Spinactinospora alkalitolerans: one gene and its partner. The protein of the gene in region 1 interacts with the protein of each later gene in a pairwise test. Links are inferred from orthologs where the notes say so. Each region holds a gene or a part of one and is shown in the gene's direction. Other genes may lie near its edges. The genes, in order: clpS and HDA32_RS21025.

Evidence for each region.
Region 2: the proteins of clpS (region 1) and HDA32_RS21025 interact in binary tests that used the Escherichia coli proteins (3 or more experiments, as listed by UniProt). The link is inferred for Spinactinospora alkalitolerans from one-to-one orthologs.

Annotation. Positions count from the first base shown.
Region 1 is NZ_JACCCC010000001.1:5,026,206-5,034,432, reverse strand. Bases 3,051-5,848 are described here. They hold clpS (ATP-dependent Clp protease adapter ClpS), read left to right. Parts: upstream 3,051-4,203; coding sequence 4,204-4,494; downstream 4,495-5,848. Other genes in these bases: HDA32_RS22370 (MoaD/ThiS family protein), read left to right, coding at 5,740-5,848; HDA32_RS22375 (M67 family metallopeptidase), read left to right, coding at 5,180-5,593; HDA32_RS22380 (DUF2017 domain-containing protein), read left to right, coding at 4,520-5,080; HDA32_RS22390 (nicotinate phosphoribosyltransferase), read right to left, coding at 3,051-3,996. In the rest of the region: HDA32_RS22405 (AMP-binding protein), read left to right, coding at 1-388; HDA32_RS22400 (PucR family transcriptional regulator), read right to left, coding at 569-1,849; HDA32_RS22395 (isochorismatase family protein), read right to left, coding at 2,089-2,661; more of HDA32_RS22390, read right to left, coding at 2,680-3,050; more of HDA32_RS22370, read left to right, coding at 5,849-6,018; HDA32_RS22365 (PLP-dependent cysteine synthase family protein), read left to right, coding at 6,024-6,971; HDA32_RS22360 (zinc-binding dehydrogenase), read left to right, coding at 7,156-8,163. UniProt on the Escherichia coli protein: Involved in the modulation of the specificity of the ClpAP-mediated ATP-dependent protein degradation.
Region 2 is NZ_JACCCC010000001.1:4,735,786-4,744,006, reverse strand. The notes cover bases 1,815-4,606. They hold HDA32_RS21025 (Dps family protein), read left to right. Parts: upstream 1,815-2,872; coding sequence 2,873-3,340; downstream 3,341-4,606. Other genes in these bases: HDA32_RS21015 (glycoside hydrolase family 3 protein), read right to left, coding at 4,255-4,606; HDA32_RS21020 (RrF2 family transcriptional regulator), read right to left, coding at 3,618-4,070; HDA32_RS21030 (helix-turn-helix domain-containing protein), read left to right, coding at 2,319-2,678; HDA32_RS21035 (CinA family protein), read left to right, coding at 1,815-2,164. Also shown: 30S ribosomal protein S12 methylthiotransferase RimO, read left to right, coding at 1-1,040; pgsA (CDP-diacylglycerol--glycerol-3-phosphate 3-phosphatidyltransferase), read left to right, coding at 1,037-1,645; more of HDA32_RS21035, read left to right, coding at 1,655-1,814; more of HDA32_RS21015, read right to left, coding at 4,607-5,715; HDA32_RS21010 (carbohydrate ABC transporter permease), read right to left, coding at 5,854-6,729; HDA32_RS21005 (carbohydrate ABC transporter permease), read right to left, coding at 6,726-7,721; HDA32_RS21000 (extracellular solute-binding protein), read right to left, coding at 7,788-8,221.

The DNA of each region.
Region 1 (8,227 bases):
GGCCGTCGAGCTCCCGGGGTCCGAGGAGCCGGCGGTCGAGCTGGTCTCCTGCGGCAGGCCGGTCGGGCAGCGGGTGGCCGTCGTGGACCCCCGGCACGGGGTCGAGGTGCCCGAAGGGGCCGTCGGGGAGATCTGGGTGCAGGGGCCCAACGTCGCCGACGCCTACTGGGGCGACACCGAGCGCAGCGTCGAGGTCTTCGGCGCGACCATGTTCGGCGCGCCGCGCGCGGATCCGGCCGGTGACGCCCCGTGGCTGCGCACCGGGGACCTCGGTGTCGTCATCGGCGGCGAGCTGTGCGTGACGGGCCGGGTGAGGGACTCCGGCACCGGCGGGGCCGCCCGCCGCGGGGCCCGGTCGGAGCGGAGCGCCGCCGCGGCGTGGGCCTGATCGGGTCTTGACCGCTGCGTTCGCGGGATGAGGTGGGGGTTTTCAGGGACCGGGTCCGCTGTGCCGCCGGCGCTGCGCGCACTGCGACAGCTCACCCCCTGTGCGTATCCGATCGCCGAGCATCAGTGAGGCCGCCCGCCGTGCGAGTTCCTCCAACCCCCGCCCCGCGGTCCTTTCCGCTCACCGTTCGCCGCGGCGGCGGGGGAGCGCGATCACGCTCGCCGCGTCCCCGCCCTCGCGCTCGCGGCGCCGCCCGGCCCGGGATTTCAGGCCGCGCATCCGTAGCACCATCTCCAGTTCGAAGCGCTGGTCGGGGTCGCGCAGCCGGTCGCCGAAGAGCTCCTCCAGCCGGCGCAGGCGGTAGCGGACCGTCTGGGGGTGGACGTGCAGCCGCGCCGCCACCTCGTTGGCGTTGTAGCCGGTCTGCAGCCAGGACAGCAGGGTCTCGGCCATCCGGTCGCGTTGGGCCGGGCGCAGCTCCTCCAAGGGGGCCAGCCGGGCCTCGGCCATGGCGTGCAGCAGCGCCTCGTCGGCGAACAGCATCAGGGTCGTCAGGTGCTCGGTCCACCGGATGATCCCGGAACCGGGGATGAGGCCGCTGCGCACCAGCGCGAGCGTGTCCTGGGCGCGTTTCAGGGAGGCCGCGGCGTCGGCCACCTCCATCGCGGGTCCCACCGCGGCGTCCCAGCCCTGCAGCGCCCGGCCCAGCGACTGCAGCCGCCCGGGGCCGTCGGGGTCGGGCAGCAGCAGGCACGGGTCCAGCCGGTTGAAGTCCACGAGCACGTCGGGCGGCAGCGTCGGGGTGCTCACCGGCTCCCGGTCGCGGTAGTGCAGGGTGACCGCGGCGATCGAGGCGGGGACCCGCCACCGCGCGGCCCGCGCCAGGTCGGCGATGGCCTCGGGGGCCGCGGGCTCCTCGGCGAGCAGCAGGTTGATCAGCCGTCCCCTGCGCCGCTGGAGCTCGCCCGCGGCCTTGGCCCTGGCCTGGCTGTAGCCCTCCACCGCGGCCCCGGCGATCTCTTCGAGGAACAGGAAGGCCGCCTCGGCGAGCAGCGAGATGTAGTGCCGGGGGATGGCGGTCGACTCCGACATCTCCGCGATGCGCCGCCACGAGATCACCGCTCCGCTGCGCATCGCCGTCTGCAGGCTGTCCAGGTTGCGTCCCTCGTGCGCCTCTCCGGCCCCGATGGCCCGGAACTTCTGGTGCAGCTCCTCGGCGCGGGGGTCCGGGTCGCCCATCCGCTCCATGAACGCCTGCAGCGCGTGCTCGACGGCGGCCCGGGTGACCCGCAGGTAGTTGGCGTCGCGGGGGCGCGCGTACTCGGCGATGCGGGACTGGATGTCGGCGACGATCTCGTCGGTCGTCGAGTCCAGGGCGGGGCGGAGCCGGTCGGCGATCTCCGCGGGAATGGTCGCCAGCGGATTCTCCCGCAGACCGGTGACCGTGGGTCTCTGGTGCACTACTACCTCCGGCCGGGCCGGAAAAAGGGGATGCTCCTTTTACATTAGTCACATTCCTGTAATGAGCCAGTGATCACTGGCAATGAAAAGAAACCGGCGCTTTGTCACGCAGGTGACAAAGCGCCGGTTTGTCCAGGACCGTTGGCCCCTGGTTTCTGTTACTCCCGGCGACAAATGCGTTCCGGGGCGCTGCGGCCGGCGTTGCGCCGGTGGTGCGGCCGGTGGCCGGGCCCGGCGGGTCAGGCCACGACCGGCTGGCCCTCCAGGGCGACGCCGGCCCCGCGCAGCTCCTCCAGCGCCGTGTGCACGCTCTCCTGGGCGACGCCGGCGGTCAGGTTGAGCAGCACCCGGGTGTCGAACCCGGCCCGGACCGCGTCCAGGGCGGTGGCGCGCACGCAGTGGTCGGTGGCGATGCCCACCACGTCGACCGAGGTCACGCCGTGCTCGCGCAGCCAGGCCGACAGCGTCGCGCCGTCCTCGGTCGCCCCCTCGAACCCGCTGTAGGCGGCGGTGTGGGCGCCCTTGCTGAACACCGCATCCACCCGGTCGGTCTCGAAGCGCGGGTGGAAGTCCGCGCCGGAGGTGCCCACCACGCAGTGCGGGGGCCAGGAGTCGACGAAGTCGGGGGAGTCGGAGAAGTGCGCGCCGGGGTCGACGTGGTAGTCGCGGGTGGCCACCACGTGCACGTAGTCGCCGTGCCGCGCGTCGATGAACGCCGAGACCGCCGAGGCGACATCGGTGCCCCCGGACACGGCGAGGCTGCCGCCCTCACAGAAGTCGTTCTGTACGTCGACGACGATCAGTGCCAACATGTCAGGTCCCTTCGCGCGTCAGGCGTTGACGCGCTGTTCGAAAGACGTGGGGATCGCCGGTTCGCCGCGCGACATCCGCTGCGCGGCCATCGGCAGTTCCTTGACGGCCCGGGCGTGCCGCTCGCGCGCCTCGCTCAGCGGCTCGCGGCCGACGATCTCGCCCCCGGCGACCAGTCGCCGCAGCAGCGGCCGGTCCAGCGGGCCGAGCTCGGGTTCGTGGTCGTAGACCAGCTCGGTCGACGCGGTTCCGTCGTCGTCGAAGCGCCGCACCCCCCATTTGCGGCCGCCCCGGCTGGGCTTGCCCACCGAGCGCTTGGCGACCGGCGCCAGCGGCTCGGCCGGGTCGTCGCCGTGCGCGCGGGCCACCAGCTTGTAGACCAGCGACGCCGTCGGCGTTCCCGAGCCGGTGACCAGCGCGGTGCCCACCCCGTAGCCGTCCACGGGCGCGATGGCCAGCGCCTGGATCGCGTACTCGTCGAGGTCGCCGGTGACGACGATGCGGGTGTCGGCGGCCCCCTGTTCGTCCAGCAGCCGCCGCACCCGCTCGGCCAGCGGGCCGAGGTCGCCGGAGTCGATGCGCACCCCGCCCAGCTCGGTGCCTGCCAGCTCGATGCCGCAGTTGACGGCGCGCACCACGTCGTAGGTGTCGACGAGGAGCGTGGTGCCGTTGCCCAGCGCCTCCAGTTGGGCGGAGAAGGCGTGCCGCTCGCTGTCGTGCAGCAGGGTGAAGGAGTGCGCGCTGGTGCCCGCCGTCGGCACGCCGTAGCGCCGCCCCGCCTCCAGGTTGGAGGTGGTGGCGAATCCGGCGAGGTGGGCCGCGCGGGCCGCCGCGACCGCGGCCATCTCGTGGGTGCGGCGCGACCCCATCTCGATCAGCGGCCGCTCGCCCGCGGCCGTGACCATCCGCGAGGCCGCCGAGGCGATCGCGCAGTCGTGGTTGTAGACGGACAGCGCCAGCGTCTCCAGGATGACGGCCTCGGCGAACGTGCCCTCGACGACCAGGATCGGGGAGCCGGGGAAGTAGCAGTCGCCCTCGGCGTAGCCCCAGATGTCCCCGGAGAACCGGTAGTCCGCGAGCCACTTCAGGGTAAGGTCGTCGACGATCCCGGCCCGGGACAGGTAGTCCAGCGCCTCGGGGTCGAAGCGGAACCGCTCCAGGGCCTCGAGGAAGCGCCCGGTGCCGGCGACCACGCCGTAGCGGCGGGTCTCGGGCAGCCGGCGCGCGAACATCTCGAACACCGTCCGCCGGTGCGCCGCACCGCTGTGCAGCGCACCCTGCACCATGGTCAGCTCGTACTGGTCGGTCAGCAGCGCACTGCTCCAGCCATCGGTCATGAGCACCAAGCCTAGTTTGTGTCTCATGGGAGCAAAATCGGGTGGTGCAGCGGTGCGCGAATCGCACCGGGAACGGATGGGACAATACGAGTTGGAAGCAAGCCCGGGGAGGTGCCGCGCGCGTCCGCACACCCCGCGCCCGCGCCCGGCCCCGGCGGCCAGGACCGCCACGACCGGCAACGGTCGGACGACGAAGGAGATGGACCCATGACGACGGCGCCGGTCGAGCTGGAGCGGCCGGAGACCGAGGAGGACGTTCGGCCCGATCTCCCCTGGGTGACGATCGTCTGGAACGACCCCGTCAACCTGATGTCGTACGTGACCTACGTCTTCCAGACCGTCTTCGGCTACTCCAAGCGCAAGGCCCACAAGCTCATGCTCGACGTGCACTACAAGGGGCGGGCCGTGGTCTCCAGCGGCACCCGGGAGGAGATGGAGCGCGACGTCTCCATCCTGCACGAGTACGGGCTGTGGGCGACGCTCCAGCAGGACAAGTAGCCCCGCGGACCCAGCGAGAGACTCCATGACCAACGGATTCCGCCCCGCGCCCCGAGGGGGCGTCACCATCGACCTCGACCTCGACGAGGCCGCCGTCCTGCGCTCCATGGCCGGCCTGATCCTGCAGTTGGTGGAGCCGCCCGAACCGAAGGACGGGCTCGCCGAACTCGTCGGCATCGGCGGCAGCGACACCAAGCCGGAGGACCCGGTGCTGGCCAGGCTCTTCCCCGACGCCTACTCCGACGACACCGAGTCGGCCGGGGACTTCCGCCGCTACACCGAGGACGAGCTGCGCCGGCACAAGCGCGACAACGCCCAGGCGATGCTGGTCGCCCTGCCCGAGGCCGGCGGCAGCGTCACGCTCGACCTCGCCGACGCGCACGCCTGGCTCAAGGCGCTCAACGACGTCCGCCTCGCCCTGGGCACCCGCCTGGAGATCGAGGAGGAGACCTACGACGCCTACCTGCGCGGCGAGGGTCAGGTGGACGACGCCGACGCCGCGGCCCTGCACATCTACGACTGGCTCGGCGGCCTCCAGGAGACGCTGCTGCAGGCGCTGATCGGCGGCGGGACCGATCCGGGGTGAGCAGCGGCGGGGGAGGATCCGGGCCGGACCGCGGAGATCCCTCGCATTAGTCATACCCAGTGAGTGGGTAGGAATAGTTTCTCGGCTACGCTGAGAGCCATGCTGAGGATTGATCGCTCGATCTACGACCAGATCGTCGCCCATGCCCGCCGCGACCACCCCGACGAGGCGTGCGGCGTGGTCGCCGGCCCCGAGGGATCCGACCGGCCCGTGCGGTTCGTCGAGATGATCAACGCCGAGCGCTCGCCGACGTTCTACCGGTTCGACTCCATCGAACAGCTCAAGGTCTGGCGCGAGATGGACGACCGCGACGAGGAGCCGGTGGTCATCTACCACTCCCACACCGCGACCGAGGCCTATCCCTCGCGCACCGACATCTCCTACGCCTCCGAGCCCGGCGCCCACTACGTGCTGGTCTCCACCCGCGAGCCCGACACCGTGGAGTTCCGCTCCTACCGCATCGTGGACTCGGAGGTCACGGAGGAGCCGGTGGAGATCATCGGCGCCGCCTGAACCGGCGGGGAGCCGCCGGGCGCGGAATCAGCGTGCGGCTGCGCCTGTTGAAACCCAAGCGACGGGCCGTCGTCAGTGCCGCCGCGCCCACGCGACGGCGACCACGACCCACACGACCCACACAGACTTCTTACGGAGAGACACCCATGGCCATCGAGGTCCGCATTCCCACGATCCTGCGCAACCTCACCGACGGCGCCAAGGCCGTCGAAGGCAGCGGCAGCACCCTCGGCGAGCTCGTCACCGACCTCGACAAGCGCCACCCCGGCATCGCCGAGCGCCTCGTCGACAACGGCCAGCTGCGCCGGTTCATCAACGTCTACCTCAACGACGAGGACGTGCGCTTCCTCGGCGGCATCGACGCGCCCGTCTCCGACGGCGACAGCGTCACCGTCCTGCCGGCCGTCGCCGGCGGCATGCGCTAGCCGCCATGCGTTTCGACTCTCTCCTGGACTCCCTGGGGCGGACGCCGCTCGTGGGCCTGCCCGCCCTGTCGCCGTCGCCGGAGGTGCGGCTGTGGGCGAAGCTGGAGGACCGCAACCCGACCGGCTCGATCAAGGACCGCGCGGCGTTCTTCATGATCGAGCAGGCCGAGAAGGACGGCCGGCTCACCCCCGGCTGCACCATCCTCGAACCCACGTCGGGCAACACCGGCATCTCGCTGGCCATGGTCGCCAAGCTGCGCGGCTACCGCATGGTGTGCGTGATGCCGGAGAACACCTCGGCCGAGCGCAAGCAGCTCCTGGAGATGTGGGGCGCCGAGATCCACTTCTCCCCGGCCGAGGGCGGGTCCAACGAGGCCGTGCGGGTGGCCAAGGCGATGGCCGGTGAGCATCCCGACTGGGTCATGCTCTACCAGTACGGCAACCCGGCCAACGCCCGGGCCCACTACGAGACGACCGGGCCGGAGCTGCTGGCCGACCTGCCCGGCATCACCCACTTCGTGGCGGGGCTGGGCACGACCGGCACCCTGATGGGCGTCGGCCGCTACCTGCGCGAGCACAGGCCCGAGGTGCAGATCGTGGCGGCCGAACCGCGCTACGGCGAGCTGGTCTACGGTCTGCGCAACCTGGACGAGGGCTTCGTCCCGGAGCTCTACGACGAGAGCGTGCTGACCACGCGCTTCTCCGTCCCCTCCGACGCGGCCCTCAAGCGCACCCGCGAGCTGCTCAACAAGGAGGGAATCTTCGCCGGCATCTCCACCGGCGGCGCGCTGCACGCCGCGCTGGGGATGGCGGCCAAGGCGGTCAAGGCCGGCGAATCCGCCGACATCGCCTTCGTCATCGCCGACGCCGGATGGAAGTACCTGTCCACCGGCGCCTACGAGGGCACCCTCGAAGAGGCGGAGGAACGCCTCGACGGCCAGCTCTGGGCCTAGCCGCCCGACGCACGACCCGAGGGGCCGCACCGATCTCGTTCGGTGCGGCCCCTCGCCTGTTACCTCCCGGGCCGGCGCGGCTCCGCGCGGCGGTCGCCGCCGACCAGTTGACCTCAACCAAGGTTGAGGTATGAGACTGCTTCGCGTAGATCCGAAGAAACGCGGAGCAAGGAGAGCGATCGCCATGCGCGTGGTGCAGGTGGAGCGGTTCGGCGGCCCCGAGGTCCTGGTGCCCGGCCGGATGCCGGATCCGGTCGCCGGGCCGGGACAGGCCGTAGTCGGCGTCTTCGCCGCTGACGTCATGTTCCTCGACACACAGATACGCAGCGGGTGGGGCGGGGAGTACTTCGCCGTGAGCCCGCCGTACGTGCCCGGCAACGGGGTGGCGGGGAGGGTGGTCTCGGCCGGGGAAGGCGTGGACGCCGACTGGATCGGCACCGACGTCATCACCGAGACGGGCAGGCGCGATCCCGGGACCGGACTGTCGGTCGCCCCCACGGACGGCTACGCCGAACAGGTCGCGGTACCGGCGAGCGGGCTCATCCGGCTGCCCGACGGGCTGGGCCCGCGCGAGGCGGTGGCGCTGCTGCACGACGGTCCCACCGCACTGATGCTGGCCGAGGCGGCCCGGATCAAACCCGATGACCGGGTGCTCGTCGCAGCGGCGGCCGGGGGCGCGGGCGGTCTGCTGGTCCAGCTCGCGCGCGCCGCGGGCGCACGGGTCATCGGTGCCGCCCGGGGTCGGCGCAAGCTGGATCTGGCGCGCGAGCTGGGCGCCGAGGCCGTGGTCGACTACTCCGAACCCGGCTGGACCGATCGGGTGCGGCAGTTCACCGACGGCCACGGGGCGGAGGTGGCCCTGGACGGCGCCGGCGGCCGGCTCGGCCGTTCGGCGTTCGACGTCACGGCGCGCGGCGGCCGTTTCATCGCCTACGGCGCGTCCGGCGGCGAGTTCGCCGGGATCGGTCCTCAGGAGTCGCAGAGCCGCGAGGTGGACGTCACGACCCTCTTCGACCTGCCATCCCTCGACGCCGCGGGCAAGAGGCGGCTGGTCGAAGAGGCGCTGGGTCATGCGGCGGCGGGCCGGATCCGGCCGTTCATCGGCCAGACCTTCGACCTGGAACGGGCGAGCGAAGCCCACGCCGCGATCGCGGCCCGCAGCACCCTCGGAAAGACCCTGCTGCTGACCTGAGGACGCCCTGCTTCCGCGCCGATCCTGAAAAGCCGTCGGTTCAGGCCCCACAGGGTCGGGACCG
Region 2 (8,221 bases), 290 kb from region 1 along the record:
CCGAGCGCCCGGCCCGCCAGGACGTGCACGTTCCGGGGCACGCCCCCTTCGGCGGCGAGCCCGAACCGCTGCCCGACGGCATCGCCCCCGCCTCCGGGCCGTTCCTGCCGCGCCGCCGCCTCGCCGGCGGCCCGGTGGCCAACCTCAAGATCGCCTCGGGGTGCGACCGCCGCTGCACGTTCTGCGCGATCCCGGCCTTCCGCGGCGCCTACATCTCGCGGCGCCCCGACGACGTCGTGCGCGAGGCCGAGTGGCTGGCCGACCAGGGCGTGCGCGAACTCTTCCTGGTGAGCGAGAACTCCACCTCCTACGGCAAGGACCTCGGCGACCTGCGGGCGCTGGAGGGGCTGCTGCCCCGGCTGGCCGCGGTCCCCGGCATCGAGCGGGTGCGGGTCAGCTACCTGCAGCCGGCCGAGGTGCGGCCCGGCCTGGTCGACGTGCTCACCACGACACCGGGCGTGGTGCCCTACTTCGACCTCTCCTTCCAGCACGCCAGCGGCTCCCTGCTGCGCCGCATGCGCCGCTTCGGCGACGGCGAGCGCTTCCTGGACCTGCTGGCGACCGTCCGCAAGGCTGCCCCCGAGGCCGGGGCCCGCTCCAACTTCATCGTCGGCTTCCCCGGCGAGACCGAGGCCGAGTACGGCGAACTGGTCTCCTTCCTGGAGGAGGCCCGGCTGGACGCCATCGGCGTCTTCGGCTACTCCGACGAGGACGGAACCGAGGCCGCCGCTCTTGACGGCAAGCTCTCAGGGGAGATCATTGCCGCACGGGCCGATCAGCTCAACCAGTTGGCGGAGGAGCTCATGGCGCAACGGGCAGAGGAGCGTGTCGGCTCCACCGTGGACGTCCTCATCGAGACCGACCTCGGGGACGGCGCCTACGAGGGGCGCGCCCACCACCAGGCGCCGGAGGTGGACGGCAGCACGATCGTGCACGGGGACGGCCTGCCGGTCGGGGAGATGGTGCGCGCCACCGTGACCGAGGCGGCCGGCGTCGACCTCATCGCCGAGGCGGCCGCTGACCTGACGGACGCGCGGTGAACACCCCCGGTCCCGACGCGGTCCCGTCCGGCCCCGTACCGGTGTGGAACATCGCCAACATCCTGACGGTGAGCCGGCTCGTCATGGTGCCGCTCTTCATCGTCTTCATGTTCCTGGAGCACCCGGCCTGGCGCTTCGCCGCGTTCGCGGTGTTCGTGATCGCCGCGATCACCGACCACATCGACGGCGAGCTGGCCCGCCGCCGCAACCTGGTCACCGACTTCGGCAAGGTCGCCGACCCCATCGCGGACAAGGCCCTCACCGGTGCCGCGCTGGTCGTGCTGTCCGTGCTCGGCGAGCTGTGGTGGTGGGTGACCATCGTCATCCTGGTGCGCGAATGGGGGGTCACGGCGCTGCGGTTCGCGGTCATCAGGCACGGCATCATCCCGGCGAGCCGGGGCGGCAAGCTCAAGACCGTGCTGCAGATCGTCGCGATCAGCGTCTACCTCTTCCCGCTGCCGGACCCGCTGCAGATCGTCGCGCACGTCATCATGGCCGCCGCGCTCGCCGCCACCGTGTGGACCGGTCTGGACTACGTCATCCAGGCCCTCCGGCTGCGCCGCGCGGCCGGGCCCCGGTTCCCCGGGACCGAGAAGAAGGCCTGAGCCGGGGCCGTGCCCTCTCCGCCTCCTCTGCCCGCCCGTGACGCCGCGGTCGGCGTGCACCGGCTGCTCGGTGCGCGCTCGGCCACCCTGGCCACGGCCGAGTCCCTCACCGGCGGCCTCATCGGCGCCGTCCTCACCGACGTCGCCGGGGCCTCGGCGACCTACCGCGGCGGGGTGGTCGCCTACGCCACGGAGGTCAAGGCCCGCGTGCTGGGGGTGCCCGAGGCGCTGCTCGCCGAGCACGGGGCGGTGCACCCCGATGTCGCCGCGCACATGGCGCACGGCGTCCGCCGGCTCCTCACGGCCACATACGGCCTCGCGGTGACCGGGGTGGCCGGCCCCGAACCCCAGGACGGCCGGCCCGTCGGAACCGTCTTCGCCGCCGTCTGCGGACCGGGCGGGCCGGCCGAGGTGGCCGGGTTCCACCTCTCGGGTGACCGGGCCAGGATCCGGTGTGACACCGCTGATCAGGCCCTTTGGCTGCTGCATGAGACCGTGGCCGGGACCACGGCGAAATAGCGGCCGCGAACCCGTTCAACCCGGGGATCCGGGGGAACAAACCCTCACCAAGATCGGTTACCCCTCCAGCGAACAGAAAGCCGTGAGGTGCGACGATCGGGCTTCGGGCAGGTACGGTGTTTTTTATGAAGGTCGCTACCGGGAGGGAGCGCGAATGATGGTCCTGCTTCGTCACCTACTTGGTGACGTGCTACGACAGCTTCGGCAGCGTCAGGGCCGCACTCTCCGCGAGGTGTCGGCCGATGCCCGGGTCTCGTTGGGCTACCTGTCGGAGGTCGAGCGGGGACAGAAGGAGGCCTCCTCCGAACTGCTCTCCTCGATCTGCGGTGCTCTGGGCGTCCCACTCTCCCAAGTGCTGCGTGACGTCTCCGATCAACTGGCGCTGGCCGAACTCCAGGAGGCGGCTCTGCTCAGCGGATCGGTTTCGGCCGATTCCGTTCCAGGACCCGACCGGCTCGGTATCGATTCGGTGCCCGACCGCGTTCCCGATGTCGTCGACATGGTGGGTGTGTAACCGCCCGCCCGACTCAACCTCCGTCGGCCGCAGCCCTGCGGCCGGCACCTCTTCCACGACGTCCCGGTCGCCGCACGGCGACCGGGACGTCGTGTTCCCGTCCTCCGTTCGTCCGCCGCCGCCCGTGTTTTCCCATCGGGCCATTGGGCAGTGGGACGAATGGGTCACAAGACACGACAGGGGGATGATCCACGATGACGAAAATCCACAGCCCGCTTCCCGATGACGCCCGCAAGGCCACCGGTGAGGCGCTGCAGGGCGCGGTCGTCGACCTGATCGACCTGTCACTGGTGGGCAAGCAGGCGCACTGGAACGTGGTCGGCCGCACCTTCCGCTCCATCCACCTGCAGCTCGACGAGCTGGTGGACGCGGCGCGCAAGCACACCGACGTGCTCGCCGAGCGGGCCATCTCGATCGGGGTCAACCCCGACGGCCGCTCGACCAAGGTCGCCGCCGACACCAAGATCGGTCAGCCGGAACCCGGCTACCTGCAGGAGGACAAGGTCATCGCGCTGATCGTGGACGCGCTGGGCGTGGTGGTCAAGCGATTCCGGGACCGGGTCGAGGCCACCGAGAAGCCCGATCCGGTGACCCAGGACCTGCTGATCGCCGCGTCGCAGGACCTTGAGGAGCAGCACTGGATGTTCGAGGCCATGCGCTGACATCGGCGGCCTTCTCGGCGGCCGTGGAGGCCGCGGGCAGAGCGCGGTCCTTGCCTGATGCGGGATGTCTCACCGCTGTCGGACGGGCCGCGCCCGGCCGCCGAAGCAGAAGTTCACGTTCGCATGCGGTCTCGACCACCGCTTCGGCCGGGAGGCGCGGCCCCAGGGCCGGCCTTCCGGTGACCGGTGGGTGCGAAGGGGGCCGCGCTCGCCCGGCATCCTCCCCAGAACCCGACTCCTGCAGACTGCTCGACCTCAAAACCCCGGTAGCAGGGCGTCAGCTCGCCCACGCCCCGGGGTCCTCGGAGAGGGAGCGCACCGACTCGGGGAGCTTGCCCGTCGAGACGTGCTCCAGCGTCACCGCCTCCAGGATGGCGCGCTCGCTGGCGCGCAGGGCGATCCACACCTGCTGCAGGCTGCGGGCCGCGCCGTCGTAGTCGACGTGCTCGGGGCGCTCCCCGCGCACGTTGGCCAGCGGTCCGTCCACGGCGCGGATGATGTCGGCCAGTGAGATCTCCGCGGCCGGGCGGGCCAGCCAGTAGCCGCCGACCGGTCCCCGCTGGCTGCGCACCAGGCCGGCGCGGCGCAACTGGGTGAGGATGTTCTCCAGGAATTTTCCGGGTATGGCCTGGGCGCGCGCGAGCTGTTCGGCCGTAACCGGGCCGCCACTGGCGGCAGCGAGTTCGGCCGCGGCGCGCAACGCGTAATCGACCCGGGCAGAAAGGCGCATGCTGCGATTATGCCGTGAATCGAAGGGGGTTCGGGTCAAGGGTGCTTCGCGCGGGGGTGCCGCACGCGCGCGCCGCCGCCCCCACTCCGGGCCTGGTTCCCGGGCCGAAGCGGGGTCCGCGGGGCGCGCGCTCCTCCGTGCGGTGCCGCGAAGAGGGCCCTGTACGGGCCTGTGCGCTGCGGCGTCACCTCAGGCGCAGCGACGCCGGGCCTGCGGCGCCGAGGACCTCTGCCGCGCTCTGGGCGTTGACCCGGGCGGCGCCGTAAGTGCTGACGTGCGCGCGGCATTCGGGCCGCCAGATCGGCAGGCCCATCTCCACCACGACGGCGTCGGGACGTGCGCGGCACAGTTCGGTGACGAAGGAGCGGATCATGGGATGGCGGTGGGCGTCGCGCACCACGAGGACCAGGTCGCGCCCCGAGGCGTCGGAGAGCACATCGGCGGGCCGGGCCGTGGCGGCCTCCAGGCGGACCGCGTCGGGGAACCACGGGCCGACCCCCCACGGGACGTCGCCCACGGCCGCGCCGACCGGAGCGTCGAACTCCACGACGAGCGGGGCGTGCAGGGGGCCGAGCTCGCCCTCCACCCGGACCGCCCGCCTGGCGCCGTCCAGGCCGACGTCCGCGGCCCCGGCCATGGCGGCGGGGCGCTCCTTCGTCCACTGCCGCGCCGCGGCGGTGCGCGCGGCGGCGTCCTCCAGCCGCTCGCCGCTGAGCCTGCCTGCGCGGACCGCCTCGACGACGGCGGCGCGGATCGCGGCGATCTCGTCGGCGTAGACGTAGCGGCCCAGGCAGAGCAGGTCGCAGCCGGCCCGCAGCGCGCGCACCGAGGCCTCGGGGACGCCGATGTCGCCGCTGACCCCGCGCATCTCCAGGGCGTCGCTGATGACCATGCCGTCGAAGCCGATCTCGCGGCGCAGCAGACCGGTGACGATCTCCGGCGTCAGCGTGGCCGGGCCGGTCGCGCCCAGCGCCGGGAGCTGGATGTGGGCGGTCAGGACGCTGCGCGCGCCCGCGTCGACGGCGGCCCGGAACGGCAGCAGCTCGCGGCGGTCGAGCAGGTCGGCATCGGCGTCGATCACCGGGAGCTCGTCGTGGGAGTCCTGGTGGGTGGCCCCGTGGCCGGGGAAGTGCTTGGCGCAGGCCGCCACGCCGCCCTCCTGCAGGCCGGTGACCGCGGCCGCGGCGTGCCGGGCGACCAGGTCGGCGTCGGCGCCGAACGAGCGGGTGCCGATGACAGGGTTGTCGGCGGCGGTGTTGACGTCCACCGACGGCGCGAGATCGAGGTTGAAGCCCAGGGCGTGCAGCTCGGCGCCGAGCGCGCGGTGCACGGCGCGGGTCAGCTCCGGGTCGTCGATGGCGCCCAGCGCGGCGTTGCCGGGATAGTCGCTGCCGGCCACGTGCCCGATCCGGGTGACGTCGCCGCCCTCTTCGTCCAGGGAGATCAGCGGAGCGTCGGCGGCCTCGCCGAGCAGCCGGTTCAGCTCCTTGACCTGCTCGGGGCCCGCGATGTTGTTGTGGAACAGGCAGACTCCGGCGATGCCGTCGGCCAGGCCCTCCAGCGTCCATCGCGGCGGGTCGTACGCCTCGAACGGCACCAGGAGGGTGGCGTTGGCGAGGCGTTCCAGGCTCCGGTCAGCGGGCATCACGGACTCCGTTCAGGGGTTGGGCGCCCCGGGTCGGGGCGGGCGGGTGTGCGCGGTGGGCACGGGGACGAAGGAGGGCGCCGCGCGCCGGCGGATCGGGTGCGCGGCGCCCCCAGCGGTCAAGGAGGGGGTGTGGGGCTAGCCCTTGACCGCGCCCATGGTGAGACCGGACACCATGCGGCGTTGGACGAACAGGAAGAACACCATCACCGGAATGGTGAGCAGGGTGGAGGCCGCCATGATGGAGCCCCACTCGATGCTGGCCCGGCCGAAGTAGTACTGCAGCGAGATCGGCAGCGTGAAGGAACCGGTGTTGTTCTGCAGGAAGGTGAAGGCCACCACGAACTCGTTCCACGCGGTGATGAAGGCGAAGATGCTCGCCGCGACCAGGCCGGGCGCCACCAGCGGCATCAGGATCCGCCAGAAGATCGTCCAGCTGTCGGCGCCGTCGATCGCCGCGGCCTCCTCCAGCTCCTTGGGCACCGCCGCCACGAAGCTGCGCATCATCAGGATCGTGATGGGCAGCGAGACCGTGATGTAGACGACGAGGACGCCGAGCAGGCTCCCGGTCAGCGGCACGGAGAGCAGCTCGCCCGCCTTGTAGAAGTTCACGAAGATCGAGATGATCAGCGCCTCGATCGGCACCATCTGGATCACCAGCAGCAGCACGATGAAGGATCCGCGCAGCGAGAACCTGAAGCGGGCGACGGCGACGGCGGCCAGCAGCGCGAAGACCGCGGAGACCACGACCGATCCGACGGTCACCAGCAGGCTGTTGCCCAGGAAGGACCAGAACGACGTGCCGGGGATGAGAACCCCGGAGAGCACCCGCTGGAAGTGTTCGAGGGTGAGCGCGGTCGGGAAGAGCGTGGGCTCGCGGGTGAAGATCTCGCCCGTGGGCTTCAGCGCCGTGGAGACCACCCAGTAGACGGGGAAGACGGCGAAGACGGTGACCGCGACGGCCGCGGCGTACTGGCCGATCCGGCCGGCCAGTTTCAGGGCGCGGTGGTTCATCGGATCTCCCCCTGCCGGATCATCACGCGGAGGTAGTAGGCGGTGATGCCGAGGACCAGGACGGTCATCACCACGGCGATCGCGGAGCCCATCCCGTAGTTGGGCGGGGTCGAGGCGAAGCCGAGTTGGTAGGAGTAGTAGGGCAGCAGGAACACGTCGCGGTTGCTGAAGCCGCCGGCGAGGATGTTGAGCTGGGTGAAGATCCGGAAGTCCCAGATGATCTGCAGGATCAGGAGCAGCGCGAACAGCGGCCGCAGCATGGGCACCGTCACCGTCCAGAAGGAGCGCCACGCGCTCGCGCCGTCGACCCTCGCCGCCTCGTAGAGTTCGCTGGGGACGCTCTTCAGCCCGGCGAGCACGCTCACCGAGACGAAGGGGAAGGACTGCCAGACGACGGTCAGGATCAGCACGGAGAACAGCGGCCCGGGGGAGTTGAACCAGTTGAAGCCCTCCCAGCCGGAGCCGACCAGCCAGTCAGGCATCCCGGCGAGCACCGCGTTGGCCAGCCCGTAACGGGAGTCGAAGAGCCACCGGTGCACGATCGCCGCGCTGATGACCGGGGTCGCCCAGGCGAGCATGAGGGCGGTCCCGACGACGGCGGAGAACCACTTCGGCAGCTTGTTGAGCAGGATCCCCACGAGGGTGCCCAGCACCATCGTGATGGCGACCATGAGCAGGCAGACGACGATGGTGTTGCGGAAGATGGTCCAGAAGCGCTCGTCGGTCAGGATGGCGAGGTAGTGCGCGAAGCCGTTCCACTCGGCGGGTTCGCCGCGCAGCTGCCGGAGCCCGTAGGTGTGCAGCGACATCCAGGCCATCTGCAGGATCGGCCACACCAGGACGGCGATGAGCAGGGCCAGGGCCGGCAGGATCAGCAGGTAGGGGATGAGCGGGACGAGACCGCGCCGCCGTCGCCGATGGCGGGGCGCCTTCTTCGCCGGAGCCCCTGGCGGCTCGACCCGCGGCTCCGGGACGTCAAGCGTTCGTGTCATGGGATGCTCTTCACTCACAGGTTGCGGCGGGCGGCCGCACCGGCGGCCGCCCGCTTCACGGTCTGCCTACTCGACGGGGCGGTTCAGCGCCTCGGTGAGCTCCCCGTTGAGTTCGGGGAGCACGGCGTCGGCGTCCTCGCCCTCGGCGAGCCGCCGGGCGGCGTTCTGCACCGTGGCCAGCTCCCACTGGACGTGCCCCCAGTTCGGGGTCGAGGGGAACAGGCGCAGGTCGCCCGTTGCCTGCGTGGCCGCGCCGGCCAGCACCGGGTCCTCCTGGTAGACGTCGCTCTCCAGCAGGTCCTGGTAGGCGGGGAACATCGAGGAGACCTCGCTGTAGGCGGTGGCGTTGTCCTTGCTGTTGAGCACCTTGATGTATTCGAAGGCGAACTCGGGGTTCTGGGTGGTGGCCCACACGGCCAGGTCGGAGCCGCCGCCGAAGGCCGGGGCCATGCCGTCCTTGCCCGGGATGGGGGCCGTGGCCCACTGGTCCTGGTTCTCGT